Regions from separate parts of the Streptomyces glycanivorans genome, predicted to be linked through region 1. Evidence: riboswitches for the same ligand, from Rfam matches in the RefSeq annotation. Region 1 holds a riboswitch; the other holds the start of a gene.
The links. A riboswitch is a leader RNA that binds a small molecule or an ion and turns the genes downstream of it on or off. The one in region 1 is predicted to bind S-adenosylmethionine.
Positions count from the first base shown of each region.

Region 1 (7,740 bases):
TTGAGCAGCTGCTCGCCGATGTCGTCGGGCAGCAGCCGGAAGTAGTCGACGGGCGCCCAGGGGGTGTGCGAGAAGTGGCCGATCCGCAGGTCGGGGCGCAGCTCGCGCAGTATGCCGGGGACCAGGGAGAGGTGGTAGTCCTGCACCAGGACCGCGGCGCCCTCGCCCGCCTCCTCGGCCAGGGCCCGGGCGAAGGCCTGGTTGTACGCCTCGTAGGAGGCCCACTGCCGGCGGAACTCCGCGTCGAAGACGGGCTCCACCGGGGTCTGGTAGATCATGTGGTGGACGAACCAGAGCACCGAGTTCGCGATGCCGTTGTAGGCGTCGGCGTGGACCGCGGCGTCGATGTCGAGCATGCGTACGCCGGGCTCGGACACCCCGCGCCGCACCGCCTCGCGGTCGCCGTCGCTGAGGGCGGCGCACACCCACAGCTTGTCGTCGACCGCGCTGAGGCCGGAGACGAGCCCGCCGCCGCCCCGTTTCGAGTCGAGCGTGCCGTCGTCCCGCCGTGTGTACGACACCGGGCCGCGGTTGGACGCGACGAGAACCTGGGCAGCGTGCTCGGAGACCATGTACCCGAACCTAGCCCGTTCGGGAACCCTCCAAACGTGAAGTGAGCGCCGGGCCCCGGGCGAGGAACCGTTACGCCGCGTCGCGGGCCGCGTACTCCGCGATGTCCCGCATCGGCGGCCGTTCCTCGGTGTCCACCGCATGGGTGTGCGGGACGAACCCGTCGGGCCCACGGTCGAACTGGGTGATCTCCGGCCGTACGAGCGGCCCGCGGGAGAGCCGCAGCTGCGCCGTGCGGTAGATGGTGGCGGCCATCCTGCCGAGGGCCTGGCCGTCCTGATGGCGGTGCCTGCGCACGCCGACGTCCACCTGTGCCATGGCGTCCAGGCCGACCGTGTGCAGCGCGTCGACGAGCAGTCCCAGCTCCACCCCGTAACCGACGGGGAAGGGGAGCTGCTCCAGCAGGGAGCGCCGTACCGCGTACTCGCCGCCGAGCGGCTGGACGAAGCCGGCGAGCCGCGGCCAGTGCAGGTTGAGCAGCGGGCGGGCCACCAGTTCCGTCACCCGGCCGCCCTGCCCCGCGGTGTCGCCCAGCGGGCGGTCGTACATGGCCTTCACGAACTGCACCTGCGGGTCGGTCAGCAGCGGGCCGACGATCCCGGACACGAAGTCCGCGGAGAAGTCCTTCAGATCGGCGTCGACGAAGCAGACGATCTCCCCTGTGGTCACCAGCAGTGACCTCCAGAGGACCTCGCCCTTGCCGGGGAGGGCGGGTATCCGGGGGAGTACGGAGTCCCGGTGCACGACCCGGGCGCCGGCCCGACGCGCGACCTCGGCGGTCGCGTCGGTGGAGCCTGAGTCGATCACCACCAGTTCGTCGACGATCCGGACCTTCTCCATCAGCTCGCGCCGGATCTCCGACACGATCTCCCCGACCGTCGCCTCCTCGTTCAGCGCGGGCAGGACGACGCTCACGCGCGAGCGGTGCGGATCCTTCGCCCGGGCGGCCGTGAGGCGGTCGAGCGGGCGGTCGGCAGCAGACCAGGAACGCCTGGTCAGCCAGCGTTCCACCTCTTCCAGCACGGTCGATACTCCCTGTATGTGATCCATCTCGCGGTTCGGACGACTATCTCAACCGTCCAGTGCTTCGGTTACAGTCTTGAACAACGCGGATGACCCTCGCATGTCGGGGTCGGTCCGCGAATAAACGCCCGGATCCATGGTCCGGTGCCATAGCGCTCATCCAGAGGGACTGAGGGAACGGCCCGTTGAAGTCCCGGCAACCCTCCTGCCGACCGCGAGGTCACGGTGGGGAAGGTGCCAATTCCGTCTTGTGGCGAAATACGCCGCAAGGAAGATGAGGAGAAAGGGCCTCCGCCATCATGGCCGTGCAGACAGTTGCAGAGAACACCGATTCTTCCGCCGTGGACCTCGGTCCCGCCGCAGCGCTTTCCTGTCGCGAATGCGGCGAGCGTTTCGAGCTCGGCCCCATTTTCGCCTGCGCGTCCTGTTTCGGGCCGCTCGAAGTGGCGTACGACCTGCCGAGCGGCTCCCCCGAAGAGCTGAAGAAGCGCATCGCCGAGGGGCCGAACAACATCTGGCGTTACGCGCCGCTGCTGCCCGTCCCCTCCGACGTCGCGGACAAGCCCAACATCAACCCCGGCTTCACGAAGCTGGTCAAGGCCGACAACCTCGCCCGCGAGCTGGGCGTGACCGGCGGTCTGTACGTCAAGGACGACTCCGGCAACCCGACGCACTCCTTCAAGGACCGTGTCGTCGCCATCGCCGTCGAGGCGGCCCGCGCCTTCGGGTTCACCACCCTCTCCTGCTCCTCCACCGGCAACCTGGCCGGTGCGGTGGGTGCCGCCGCCGCCCGCGCCGGCTTCCGCTCCTGCGTGTTCATCCCGCACGACCTGGAGCAGGGCAAGGTCGTCATGGCCGCGGTGTACGGCGGCGAGCTCGTCGGCATCGAGGGCAACTACGACGACGTCAACCGCTTCTGCTCGGAGCTCATCGGCGACCCGCTCGGCGAGGGCTGGGGCTTCGTCAACGTCAACCTGCGGCCGTACTACGGCGAGGGCTCCAAGACCCTGGCGTACGAGATCTGCGAGCAGCTCGGCTGGCAGCTGCCCGACCAGCTCGTCATCCCGATCGCGTCCGGCTCGCAGCTCACGAAGATCGACAAGGGCCTCCAGGAGCTGATCAAGCTCGGACTCGTCGAGGACAAGCCGTACAAGATCTTCGGTGCCCAGGCCGAGGGCTGCTCCCCGGTCTCCACCGCCTTCAAGGCCGGCCACGACGTGGTGCGCCCGCAGAAGCCGAACACCATCGCCAAGTCCCTGGCGATCGGCAACCCGGCCGACGGCCCGTACGTCCTGGACATCGCCCGGCGCACCGGCGGTGCCGTGGAGGACGTGAACGACGAGCAGGTCGTCGACGCGATCAAGCTGCTGGCCCGCACCGAGGGCATCTTCGCCGAGACCGCGGGCGGGGTGACCGTCGGTGTGACGAAGAAGCTGATCGACGCCGGTCTGCTCGACCCGTCCCTGACCACCGTCGTCCTGAACACCGGCGACGGCCTGAAGACGCTCGACGCGGTCGCTCCGACGACCGGCCTGTCGGCCACGATCCGGCCCAGCCTGGACGCGTTCCGCGACGCGGGCCTCGCTGCCGCCAACTGACCACCCGAGACCAGAGGAAGGCACCCACATGAGCGTCAAGGTCCGTATCCCCACCATCCTCCGCACCTACACGGGCGGTCAGTCCGAGGTCCCGGCCGAGGGGGCGACCCTCTCCGAGGTCATCGCGTCCCTGGAGCAGAACCACCCGGGCATCGGCGCCCGCGTCCTGGACGACCAGGGCAAGCTGCGCCGCTTCGTCAACGTGTACGTCAACGACGACGACGTGCGCTTCGAGGGCGGTCTGGACGCGGCCACCCCGGACGGCGCCGGCGTCTCGATCATCCCGGCCGTCGCCGGAGGCTGACGGCGGGACGGTGCGGGCCGCTCGTCGCGGTCCGGCCGCACGGCATTCACACGATGGCCCCCTCCACGGGAAACGGAGGGGGCCATTCTGCATGGTTGAGCACGGTACAGTTGGGGAAGTCCCCGCAGTTGCCCGCGCTATCCACATATGAGAATGCGCCCTGCCGCGACAAGAAGTAGCCAAAGTACGTGAACCCCTTGAGGCATAAGTCGCCTTTGTCAGGCCCGACTTGCCCTGGAATCCAATGAATTCCCCCTATCCGTGTGGCCGCGTGTGCCCAGATTTCTCGTCCGATTGACCTGTTGCAGAGGGCAGTTGGGCAGATACATTCGGCCGCGGTCGACGCGTTCCGGCGCACGCCACCCTCTCCTGTCGGAGGGTGAGTTCTGACCCGGGTCCGCGAAGTGCGGTCTCGTGCAAGGGCCAGTAATAGGGGAGTTGGGCATGGCTCAGGGCACCGTCAAGTGGTTCAACGCGGAGAAGGGGTACGGCTTCATCGCGGTCGACGGTGGTGCGGATGTTTTCGTCCACTACAGCGCGATCCAGATGGACGGGTACCGCACCCTCGAAGAGGGTCAGCGAGTTGAATTCGAGATCTCGCAGGGCCAGAAGGGGCCCCAGGCGGACATGGTCAAGCTCGCCGTCGGCTGAGCTCGGCGCGGTCGGCCAACGACACCGTCACACACGCGAGGCCCGTACCTCCCATCGGGGGACGGGCCTCACGTGCGTCTCCGGGCGCCCGTCACGGGCCTGCGGCGGAGCCCCGAGGTTGTCCACATCCCGAAGAGGACGCTTGCACTCGAAGGGGTCGAGTGCTAATCATTGGCGTTAGCACTCTCCAGGTGAGAGTGACAGAACTTGGACCGGGCCGGTGAGGCCCGCAGGCTTGGTGGGGCAAGGAACCACCTGGCACGCTGGCCGTCCGTCGCGGGCGCCTCTCGGTCCGGAGAAATCCACCCCTGTCCGGGAGGACCACTTCACATGGCCAAGATCATCGCGTTCGACGAGGAGGCACGGCGCGGTCTCGAGCGCGGGATGAACCAGCTCGCCGACGCCGTCAAGGTCACCCTCGGCCCCAAGGGCCGTAACGTCGTCCTCGAGAAGAAGTGGGGCGCGCCCACGATCACCAACGATGGTGTTTCCATCGCCAAGGAGATCGAGCTCGAGGACCCGTACGAGAAGATCGGTGCGGAGCTGGTCAAGGAGGTCGCCAAGAAGACGGACGACGTCGCCGGCGACGGTACGACCACCGCCACCGTTCTCGCCCAGGCGCTCGTCCGCGAGGGCCTGCGCAACGTCGCCGCGGGTGCCAACCCGATGGCTCTGAAGCGTGGCATCGAGAAGGCCGTCGAGGCCGTCTCCGCCGCTCTGCTGGAGCAGGCGAAGGACGTGGAGACCAAGGAGCAGATCGCTTCGACGGCCTCCATCTCCGCTGCCGACACCGAGATCGGCGCCAAGATCGCCGAGGCTATGGACAAGGTCGGCAAGGAAGGCGTCATCACCGTCGAGGAGTCCCAGACCTTCGGTCTGGAGCTGGAACTCACCGAGGGCATGCGCTTCGACAAGGGCTACATCTCGGCCTACTTCGCCACCGACATGGAGCGTATGGAGACGTCGTTCGACGACCCGTACATCCTGATCGTCAACTCCAAGATCAGCAACGTGAAGGACCTCCTTCCGCTGCTGGAGAAGGTCATGCAGTCGGGCAAGCCCCTGCTGATCATCGCGGAGGACGTCGAGGGCGAGGCTCTGTCGACGCTGGTCGTCAACAAGATCCGTGGCACCTTCAAGTCCGTCGCCGTCAAGGCTCCGGGCTTCGGTGACCGCCGCAAGGCCATGCTCGGCGACATCGCCATCCTCACCGGTGGCACCGTCATCTCCGAGGAGGTCGGTCTCAAGCTGGAGAACGCCGGCCTGGACCTGCTCGGCAGCGCCCGCAAGGTCGTCATCACCAAGGACGAGACCACGATCGTCGACGGTGCCGGTGACAGCGACCAGGTTCAGGGTCGCGTCAACCAGATCCGTGCCGAGATCGAGAACTCCGACTCGGACTACGACCGCGAGAAGCTCCAGGAGCGCCTCGCGAAGCTGGCCGGCGGCGTGGCCGTCATCAAGGCCGGCGCCGCCACCGAGGTGGAGCTCAAGGAGCGCAAGCACCGCATCGAGGACGCGGTGCGCAACGCCAAGGCCGCCGTCGAGGAGGGCATCGTCGCCGGTGGTGGCGTGGCTCTGCTCCAGGCCTCGGCCGTCTTCGAGAAGCTCGACCTGACGGGCGACGAGGCCACCGGTGCCAACGCCGTCAAGCTCGCGCTGGAGGCCCCGCTCAAGCAGATCGCCGTCAACGGTGGTCTCGAGGGTGGAGTCGTCGTCGAGAAGGTGCGCAACCTGCCGATCGGTCACGGCCTCAACGCCGCGACCGGCGAGTACGTCGACATGATCGCCGAGGGCATTCTCGACCCGGCGAAGGTCACGCGCTCCGCCCTGCAGAACGCCGCGTCCATCGCCGCGCTCTTCCTCACCACCGAGGCCGTCATCGCCGACAAGCCGGAGAAGGCCTCCGCGGCCGCTCCGGGCGGCATGCCGGGCGGTGACATGGACTTCTGATCCTCGGATCAGTCGCTCCAGGCAGTACCCGCAGTATCCGTGCGACGCCGGCCCCCGGGATTCCTCCCGGGGCCGGCGTCGTCGTACGTGCCGCTCTCACCTCGCGGGAGCGGTCAGTATGCAGAGCGGCCGGCCCTCGTCGGGGTCGCCGACGTAGGTCCAGAGCTTGAGGGTGCCGCCCTTGCGCAGTGCCTCGTAGACGAAGCTTTCGTCATCGGCCCCGAACGACACCTCGACGCGGGTCCCTTCCTTCCCGTCCTGGCTCTCCCAGGTGCCGGGGCCGGACCTGGGCCCCTCCGTGCCGTCGATGATGTCGAAGTCGCTGCACACGTGGTCGGCGGCTGTCGTCCCGTCCGCCTTCAGCTCCAGCGTGCCGCCCTCGGCGTCCGTCCATGTCGTGGCCGCCCGGGACGGGGAGAGCAGGACCGGCTCGCCGCCGGGCACCGGCGGGACGGCGAACCTGCCGCAGGACACGAGGCTGAGGGCGAGCGGAACGAGGACCAGGAGGGACCGGCAGGAACGCGACACACGCCACCTCGGCACTTGTACGGGACACGGGCGCGAGCGGCCGGTGCACGAGGAGAGTAAGGCAGGCGCCGGAGCCCGCCCGGCCCGGGGGCGGTGCCGCCGGGTACGACTGCGAAGTGGAGCCGGATACTGAACACTTCATGCCTTCGTGAAGGAGAGTGACCGGTGACCACCGACGTGCGTACAGGGCCGCCCACCGCGGGCGGCGAGCGGGAGACGCTGCGGGCCTTTCTCGACTACCACCGCGCCACCCTCGCCATGAAGTGCGAAGGGCTGGACGACGAACAGCTGCGGCAGCGGTCGATGCCCCCTTCGACGCTCTCCCTCCTCGGTCTGGTGCGCCACATGGCCGAGGTGGAACGCGCATGGTTCCGGAGGGTGTTCGAGGACCATGAGGCGCCCATGGTCTGGTCGGACCGGATCGACTTCCAGGCGGCGTACGACGCGAGCGCCTCCACGCGGGCGGAGGCGTTCGGCGCCTGGGAGGCCGAGGTGGAGCGCTCGCGCCGCATCGAGCGGCAGGCCGAGTCCCTGGACCTGACGGGGCTCCAGCCGCGCTGGGGTAAGGACGTCTCGCTGCGCATGGTGATGGTGCACGTGCTGCTGGAATACGGCCGCCACAACGGGCACGCGGACTTCCTCCGCGAGGGCGTCGACGGAACGGTGGGCGCCTGAACGCCGGACGGGGGCATCCGAGGACCCGGTGCGGAGGGTCGCCCCCTGCGGCCTCGTGTCGCCGCCCGCCGGGTCGGCGCCGTAAGTGAACGCAAAAAATTGATGCCGACTTGCATGTGGGCATCATGTATCTGAAATCTTCTCGCACATGTCTTGTGGTGAGACTCCCGCGCGCCCTACCGTCACCTCACCTTCCGAGAGAAACGGGCATGCGATGTCACGTCACATCACGGTCGCCGCACTGACGGCCGCCGTTGTCGGACTGGGGACGCTGACCGGCGTCCCGGCGGCGCAAGGCGCGGAGGGGAAGAGGGCTCCCGCGCCGGTGGTGACGCGTGCGGGCCTCGATCCGGCTCTGGTGACCGGTCGCGGCGCGGAAGTGCCCTTCGCCGAGCAGGAGGCGGAGAACGCCACGACGAACGGCACGGTCATAGGCCC
Region 1 is NZ_CP120983.1:3,666,390-3,674,129, reverse strand. It holds gene P8A20_RS15935 (alpha,alpha-trehalose-phosphate synthase (UDP-forming)) at 1-572, opposite strand, end outside; gene P8A20_RS15930 (glucosyl-3-phosphoglycerate synthase) at 643-1,593, opposite strand; SAM riboswitch class I at 1,747-1,874, shown strand; gene thrC (threonine synthase) at 1,893-3,191, shown strand; gene P8A20_RS15920 (MoaD/ThiS family protein) at 3,220-3,495, shown strand; gene P8A20_RS15915 (cold-shock protein) at 3,940-4,146, shown strand; gene groL (chaperonin GroEL) at 4,477-6,099, shown strand; gene P8A20_RS15905 (hypothetical protein) at 6,196-6,627, opposite strand; gene P8A20_RS15900 (DinB family protein) at 6,793-7,302, shown strand; gene P8A20_RS15895 (glycosyl hydrolase family 28-related protein) at 7,517-7,740, shown strand, end outside.

Region 2 (7,740 bases), 2.5 Mb from region 1:
TGGGCGCTCGGCCCCTACCGTCCCGACCAGGTGTCCACGGGCGCCCAGCCGGACTGGTACATGGGCTTCGCCGAAGGCTTCGTCCGAGTGATGCCGGGCTGGGAGATCAACCTCTGGGGCCACACGCTGGTCCTCGGCGTGCTGATCCCGCTGGTCCTCTTCGGCGTGGTCCTGGCGGCACTCGCGCTCTATCCGTTCATCGAGTCCTGGATCACCGGGGACAAGCGCGAGCACCACATCCTGGACCGTCCGCGCAACGCTCCCACCCGTACGGGTCTGGGTGTGGCCTGGGTGACGATCTACTTCGTCATGCTGATCGGCGGCGGCAACGACATCTGGGCGACCCACTTCCACATGTCGCTCAACGCGATCAGCTGGTTCGTGCGGATCGCGTTCTTCGTCGGCCCGGTGCTGGCGTTCGTCGTCACCCGGCGGATCTGCCTCGGCCTCCAGCGCCGCGACAAGGAGAAGGTGCTGCACGGACGCGAGTCCGGCACCATCAAGCGCCTGCCGCACGGTGAGTTCGTCGAGATCCACGAGCCGCTCAGCCCGGAGCAGCTCCACACGCTCACGGCGCACGAGCAGTACAAGCCGTACGAGATCGGCCCGACGGTCGACGAGAACGGTGTCGAGCGCAAGCCGTCGGCGCTGCAGAAGCTGCGGGCCAGGCTCAGCAAGAGCTACTACGGCGAGGACAACCAGATCGCCAAGCCCACCGCCGAGGAGTACAAGGAGATCACCAGCGGCCACGGCCACCACTGATCACCTGAGCTGACCGCCACAGCAGGAGCCCCGTCCATCCGATGGACGGGGCTCTTCGCTGCCCCCGGGGCTGGATAGGGTGGAGGCGTACTTCTACCGGCTGTGGACCCAGGAGCGGACCATGAACGTTGTGACCCCGGACGGCGGCGGCAGCGTGGCGGACTTCACCTGGCCCGGCGTGCTGACCCCCCTCCTCCGCGGCGAGGACCTCGGCACGGACCAGACGGCGTGGGCCATGGACCGCATCATGAGCGGCGAGGCCACGGACGTGCAGATCGCCGGCTTCGCCATCGCCCTGCGGGCCAAGGGCGAGACCGTCGACGAGGTCACCGGTCTGGTCCGCGCCATGTACGAGCACGCCCACACCATCGAGGTGCCCGGCCGCACGGTGGACATCGTGGGAACCGGCGGCGACATGGCCAAGACGGTCAACATCTCCACCATGTCGGCGATCGTCATCGCCGGGACGGGCGCGAAGGTCGTCAAGCACGGGAGCCGGGCCTCCTCCTCGGCCAGCGGCGCCTCCGACGTGCTGGAGAAGCTCGGCGTCAATCTGGAGCTGACGCCGCAGCGTGTCGTCGCGGTGGCCGAGGAAGCGGGCATCACCTTCTGTTTCGCGGTGAAGTTCCACCCCGCCCTGCGGTACGCGGCCAGGGCGCGCAAGGAACTGGGCACGCAGACCACCTTCAACATCCTGGGCCCGCTCACCAACCCGGCCCGGGTCCGCTCCCAGGCCATCGGCGTCGCCGACCCGAAGATGGCGCCCATCGTGGCCGGTGTGCTGGCCGACCGGGGAAACTCGGCGCTCGTCTTCCGGGGCGACGACGGTCTCGACGAACTGACCACCACGGCCACCTCCCGGGTCTGGATCGTCCGCGACGGCACAGTCCGCGAGGAGGCGTTCGACCCGCGTGACGTCGGCCTCCGCCTGGTTCCCGTCGAGGCGCTGCGCGGAGCGGACGCCTCGTACAACGCCGACGTGGCCCGCCGGCTGCTCGACGGGGAGACCGGCCCCGTACGCGACGCCGTACTGCTGAACTCGGCCGCCGCGCTGGTCGCGCTGGATCCGGGCGAGGGCACCCTGAACGAGCAGCTCGCGGTAGGCATCGAGCGGGCAGCCGCCGCGATCGACTCCGGTGCGGCCAAGCGCGCGCTGGAGCGCTGGGTGGCGGCCAGCAACGCCTGACGCGGCCTACGAGGCGAGCTGAGGTCTTCCCGTCGGGATCGGGCGGGCCCGGCTCCGGCGGGCGACACCCCGAGGCGCAGTCCGGATCGCGGACTGCGCCTTGCGCGTGCCAGGTGATGTGGCAGGATGCTTGGCAGGTCATGAGTGACAGCGACTACGGCCCCGGCCCGCTGTCCGGCAACCCTCCGTCCGTGGCGGGGTGCCCCGGGTGAAGACCAGGCCGCAGGCAGCGAGGTCTGTGGCAAGCGCGGGCCCCTCGGCATCGTCGGATGCCACCCCTTGGGGTCCTTGGTCCCAGGGAGCCTCTTGTGAGCAAGCGAATGCGATAGGGCTTCGAGCCCTCCTCCGCACACCCTTCTTCTCTTCTTCTCCCCGCGCTGCCGCGCACCTTCAGGTCGCCGGCGCGAGGATTTCGCCTGCCTCTCACAGGAGTTCGCCATGTCTGTCCCCACCGCTGCCGCCGACCAGGCCATTTGTGCACCGCTGCCGGTTCTGGGAGCTGATGTCACCGTTCCGCTCGTGACGGGCGGAGACGTCACCTATGCCGCCCTCGACTACGCGGCCAGCTCCCCGGCCCTGCAGCGCGTGTGGGACGACGTGGCCGCCTACGCGCCGTACTACGGCAGCGTCCACCGCGGTGCCGGATACCTCTCGCAGCTCTCCACCGACCTGTTCGAGAGCAGCCGGGTGACGGTCGCGGAGTTCCTCGGCTGCCGCGCGGAGGACCAGGTGGTCTTCACCCGCTCGACGACCGACTCCCTCAACCTGCTGGCGGCCGCGCTGCCCGCCGACTGCCAGGTGTTCGTGTTCGAGACCGAGCACCACGCGTCGCTGCTGCCCTGGCGCGACGCCCGGGTGACCTACCTCGACGCCCCCCGCACCCCGGACCAGGCGGTCGCCACACTGGAGAAGGCCCTCGCCGCCCGTGATCCTCACGGCCCCGCGCTGGTCTGTGTCACCGGCGCGTCCAACGTCACGGGCGAGCTGTGGCCCGTGCGCGAACTGGCCGCCGCCGCCCACGCGCACGGTGCGCGGATCGTGCTCGACGCGGCGCAGCTGGCGCCCCACCACCCGGTGGACATCGCCGAGCTGGACGTCGACTGGGTCGCCTTCTCCGGCCACAAGCTGTACGCGCCCTTCGGCTCCGGTGTCCTCGCGGGCCGGGCCGACTGGCTGGTGGACGCTGAGCCGTACCTCGCGGGCGGCGGAGCCTCCCGCAAGGTCGCCCGGCGCACCGACGGCGGTGTGGACGTCGAGTGGCACACCACCGCGGCCCGCCACGAGGCCGGATCGCCCAACGTCATCGGCGTCTACTCCATCGCCGCCGCCTGCAAGGCGCTGACCGAGGCCGGTTTCGACCGGCTGGTCGCCCGGGAGCAGCAGCTGGTGACCCGGGTCCGTGAGGGCCTCGCGGAGGTCCCAGAGGTCAAGGTGCTCTCGCTGTTCGGCGACGACGCCCCGAGGGTCGGCGTCCTCTCCTTCGTGGTCGAGGGATGGAACAGCTCGCACTTCGCCGCCGCGCTCTCCGCCGAGTACGGCATCGGAGTGCGCGACGGGCTGTTCTGCGCCCACCCGCTGGTGCGGACCCTGCTGGGCAGTGAGCCGCAGGACCCGGGTGAGTGCGGCGCGCCGGAGGCCGCACCGGGGGAGAGGTCGCTCAACGCCATCCGGGTGAGCTTCGGCGCGGGCACCCCGGACGAGCACATCGACCGGTTCCTGGGCGCCGTACGTGAACTGGTGAGCAAGGGTGCCCGCTGGACCTACCGCACCGAGGAGGGCCGCTGCGTGCCCGACCGGGGCGCCGCGCAGGTCTGATCGCACGCGGTGCGCGAACGGCTCCGGCCGGGGACGGGGCGAAACGCCTCCTGTCCCCGGCCGGAGCCGTTCGCGCGGTGAGCCGTCTCAGCCGTCGAGGCCGATGGCGAAGGCCGCCTCGAGGTCGTGCTGGGAGTAGGTGCGGAAGGCCACGTGGGTGTCCGTGGCCTCGACGCCCTGGATCTTGCTGATCCGGCCCGGGATGACATCGGCCAGATCGTCGTGCCGGGCCACCCGGACCATGGCGATCAGGTCGTACGTACCGGTGACCGAGAAGACCTCACTGACGCTGTCCAGCGCGGCGATGGCCTCGGCGATCTCGGGAATCCGGTCCACGCTGGTCTTGATGAGCACGATCGCGGTGATCACGGCTGGCTTTCTCCCTCGGTGGCCGTGGCTGGAGACTTCACTCTAGTCCCCCGGAACCGCACCCAGGCGTAGAGGAACCCGGCCGCGAAACCCGCCACGTGGGCGAGGTACGCCACGCCCGGGCCGCTGCCCGCGCTCCGCGCCGCCAGCCACTGGAGGACGAACCAGAAGACGAGCACGATCCAGGCGGGGAAGCGCAGCGGAAGGAAGAAGAGGAAGGGGAACAGGCTGGTGACCCGGGCCTTGGGGAAGAGGTAGAGGAACGCTCCGAGCACCGCGGAGATCGCCCCCGACGCGCCGACCAGCGTCTGGTCGGAGTCCGCGTGCACGACCGCGTACGCGACCAGGGCGAAATAGCCGCACACGAGGTAGAAGAGGGTGAACTCGACGCGGCCCATGCGTTCCTCGGCCATCGCGCCGAAGACGTAGAGGAAGAGCATGTTGCCCAGCAGGTGCAGCCAGCTGCCGTGGACGAAGAGCGCGGTCAGAGGGGTCAGCGCCGCGTGGGCCGAGCCGGCCAGGAGCTCGCTGGGGATCACTCCCCACCGCTCGAAGTACCCGGCCTGAGCGGCCAGGAGTGCGTCGGCGTCGCCGTAGACGGGGTTGAACCCGGAGAGCGGGCTCATCAGGAAGACGGCACAGCACAACGCCATCAGCCCGTAGGTGACCGGGGCGCCGCCCGCCGCGGCCGCGGCCCCGAACTCTCTGGCCCGCTCCCGCCAGTCGACTTCCCGCAGATCGATCATGTACAGAGCATGACGCACCCGCCGAGAACGGGACAGAGCGCCTCGCCGTGCCGATAGGTATGCGGAAGGCCGTAGGGTTGCGGCAGGACATCCGCAGTTCGACGGCGCACCGCGAGATCGAAGACCTGGGCACGCACGAGACTCGACGCACGACGAAAGAGGACGCAACGATGACGACGGTTCCCCAGCCGACGGACGCGACCCGCTGGCGCTGCACGCTCTGCGGCAACCTCACGCGTTTCGACGTCACGCGCTCCTCGAAGGTCGTGGAATACGTGCACCTCGACCTGGCCGGGGAGTCGAGTGTCGAGGAGCGCGAGGTGGTCAGTGAGACCATCGAGTCGGTGCGCTGCCGTTGGTGCAACGCCGTGGATCAGATCGAGCTGGTCGACAGGCCTGGTGCCGACTCCTGACGGAGCCGCGCGGACAGACACATTGGGGTGATGGAAGGTGGAGCAGCCGACAGGCGGCGCCGGACCGGCCGACGCGGCCGACGGCACCGCGGAGTCGCTCGACCGTCCGCTGCCCGAAGGCGTACGCCACAAGGTGGTGGCGCTGGTCTCGGACGCGTTCGGCGGGCTGACCGTCGGCGAACTCCCCTCCCAGCTGCGGCAGTACGCCCGTTTCACGCCGAGCAGACGGGCCAAGTTCGCGGGTAACGCGATGGCCGCCGCCCTGGAGAGCGACCCGGTGTTCCGCCGGCGCATCGGTGAGCGGATCGGCCAGACCCAGCCGGAGCTGGCCGAGGCCCTCGAGTCCGGTGCGCCGCCCGCCGCCGCGGATCCCGTCGACGTGGCCGCCGCCGCCTACGTGCTGCGGCCGGCCGGCTGGGTCAAGCTGGTCGCCGCGGCCGGCGAGGAGGTCCAGCGGGCGCACGCCGAGCGGGCGGACGAGGAGACCAGGCGCGAGCTGGAGCGGCTGCGCGAGGAGCTGGACCGCGCCCGCGGCCAGACCCGGGCGGACACCGAACGGCTGCGTTCGGAGCTGGAGGCGGCCCGCAAGGAGACCGACTCGCTGCACCGCAAGCTGCGCAGCGCCCTCAGCGAGGTGAAGCGGGGAGAGGCCGCTCTGCGCAAGGCCGGCGCGGAGGCCGACACCGTGCGGGCCGAGTCGGCCGCCCAGGTCTCCGCGGCCGAGAGCGAGACGCGCCGGCTCAAGGCCCGGCTGGCCGAGGCGGAGGCGTCCGTGGAGGCGGGCCGCCGGGCGGCCCGGGAGGGGCGTTCGGTCGAGGACATGCGCCTGCGGCTGCTCCTGGACACCGTGCTCGACGCCGCGCAGGGCCTCCGCCGTGAGCTGGCGCTGCCCCCGTCCTCGCTCCGTCCGGCGGACGGTGTCGAAGCGGTGGAGCCCGGCAGGATGTCGCCGAAGGACATCGCGGCCAGGGCCCTTTCGGAGACCGACCCGGCGCTGCTCGACCAGTTGCTGGCCCTCCCGCAGGCACATCTGATCGTCGACGGCTACAACGTCACGAAGACCGGCTATCCGCAGATGCCCCTGGAGAAGCAGCGGTTGCGCCTCCTGGGCGGTCTCTCGGTCCTCGCGGCGCAGACCGGTGCCGAGATGACCTGTGTCTTCGACGGTGCCGAACTGGCCGTCCCCGTCCTGCTCGCCCCGCCGCGCGGAGTCCGCGTGCTCTTCAGCAAGGCCGGGGTGACCGCGGACGAGCTGATCCGGCAGCTGGCGCGCGCCGAACCGCCGGGCAGGCCCGTCGTCGTGGTCTCCACCGACCGTGAAGTCGCCGACGGGGTGGCGAAGGCGGGGGCGCGGCCGGTCGCGTCCGTCTTGCTCCTGAAGCGCCTTTCGCGCGTCTGAGGCGTCATGTGAGGCATGTGCGACTTGCCGGAATTTACGGAACGTACCGTCAAGTCACCGCTACACGCAGTGTGATGAAAGTAAAGAAGTGCCTGGTGTGACGAGATTTTCCTCGTGAGGATTTGAACTGATCACAAGATGGTCACTAGGGTCAGGCCTCGAACCTTCGCACGGTTGATTGCCCATCCGGGGCGACGGCGAAGGAACCGCCGAGTCCGTGACGTGCACGGAGCCGGGGATCTGTCAGTAATCCCCCACTACCCGGTAGGCGGCTCGAGGAAGAAGGAGCTCGCCTTCGTGGCGTCCCACCGTCGTCCCAAGCAGCCGAGCCGCGCCCGTGTGACCGTGCTCACCGCGACCGCCGCCGCGGCCGTGGCCCTGACCTCCCAGGCAGCCCACGCCGACCCCAAGCCGACCAAGAGTGAGGTCAAGGCAAAGGTCGACAAGCTCTACCACGAGGCCGAGGAAGCCACCGAGAAGGCCAACGGCGCCAAGGAACAGCAGGACAAGCTCAAGAAGCAGGCCGACGCGCTCCAGGACAAGGTCGCCCGCGGCCAGGACGAGCTCAACACCCTGCGCGGCGAGCTCGGTTCGCTCGCGACCGCGCAGTACCGCTCCGGCGGTCTCGACCCGTCGGTCCAGCTGCTGCTCTCCTCGGACCCGGACAGCTTCCTCGACCAGGCCTCCGCGCTCGACCAGCTGACGGCCAAGCAGGCCGAGTCGCTTCAGAAGATCCAGGCGAAGCAGCGCACCCTCGCGCAGCAGCGCGAGGAGGCGCAGGGCAAGCTCGCGGACCTCGACGACGTCCGCAAGTCGCTGAACGAGAACAAGAAGAAGTACCAGGGCAAGCTGGCCGACGCCCAGAAGCTGCTGAACACCCTCACCGCGGCCGAGCGGGCCAAGATGGCCGAGGAGGAGCAGCGCGCCAGCCGCGCCGCCGGTGACCGGGTCGAACTCGGCAACGAGGTCCCCGCGTCCGCCCGTGGCGCCGCCGCCCTCCAGGCCGCCTCCACGCAGCAGGGCAAGGCGTACGTCTCCGGTGCCACCGGT
Region 2 is NZ_CP120983.1:6,119,267-6,127,006, forward strand. It holds gene qcrB (cytochrome bc1 complex cytochrome b subunit) at 1-762, shown strand, start outside; gene trpD (anthranilate phosphoribosyltransferase) at 884-1,948, shown strand; SAM riboswitch class IV at 2,085-2,202, shown strand; gene P8A20_RS27000 (aminotransferase class V-fold PLP-dependent enzyme) at 2,387-3,763, shown strand; gene P8A20_RS27005 (Lrp/AsnC family transcriptional regulator) at 3,851-4,132, opposite strand; gene P8A20_RS27010 (rhomboid family intramembrane serine protease) at 4,129-4,878, opposite strand; gene P8A20_RS27015 (hypothetical protein) at 5,049-5,291, shown strand; gene P8A20_RS27020 (NYN domain-containing protein) at 5,329-6,690, shown strand; gene P8A20_RS27025 (C40 family peptidase) at 6,988-7,740, shown strand, end outside.
Region 2: another riboswitch for S-adenosylmethionine. It lies ahead of P8A20_RS27000 (aminotransferase class V-fold PLP-dependent enzyme); the one in region 1 lies ahead of thrC (threonine synthase).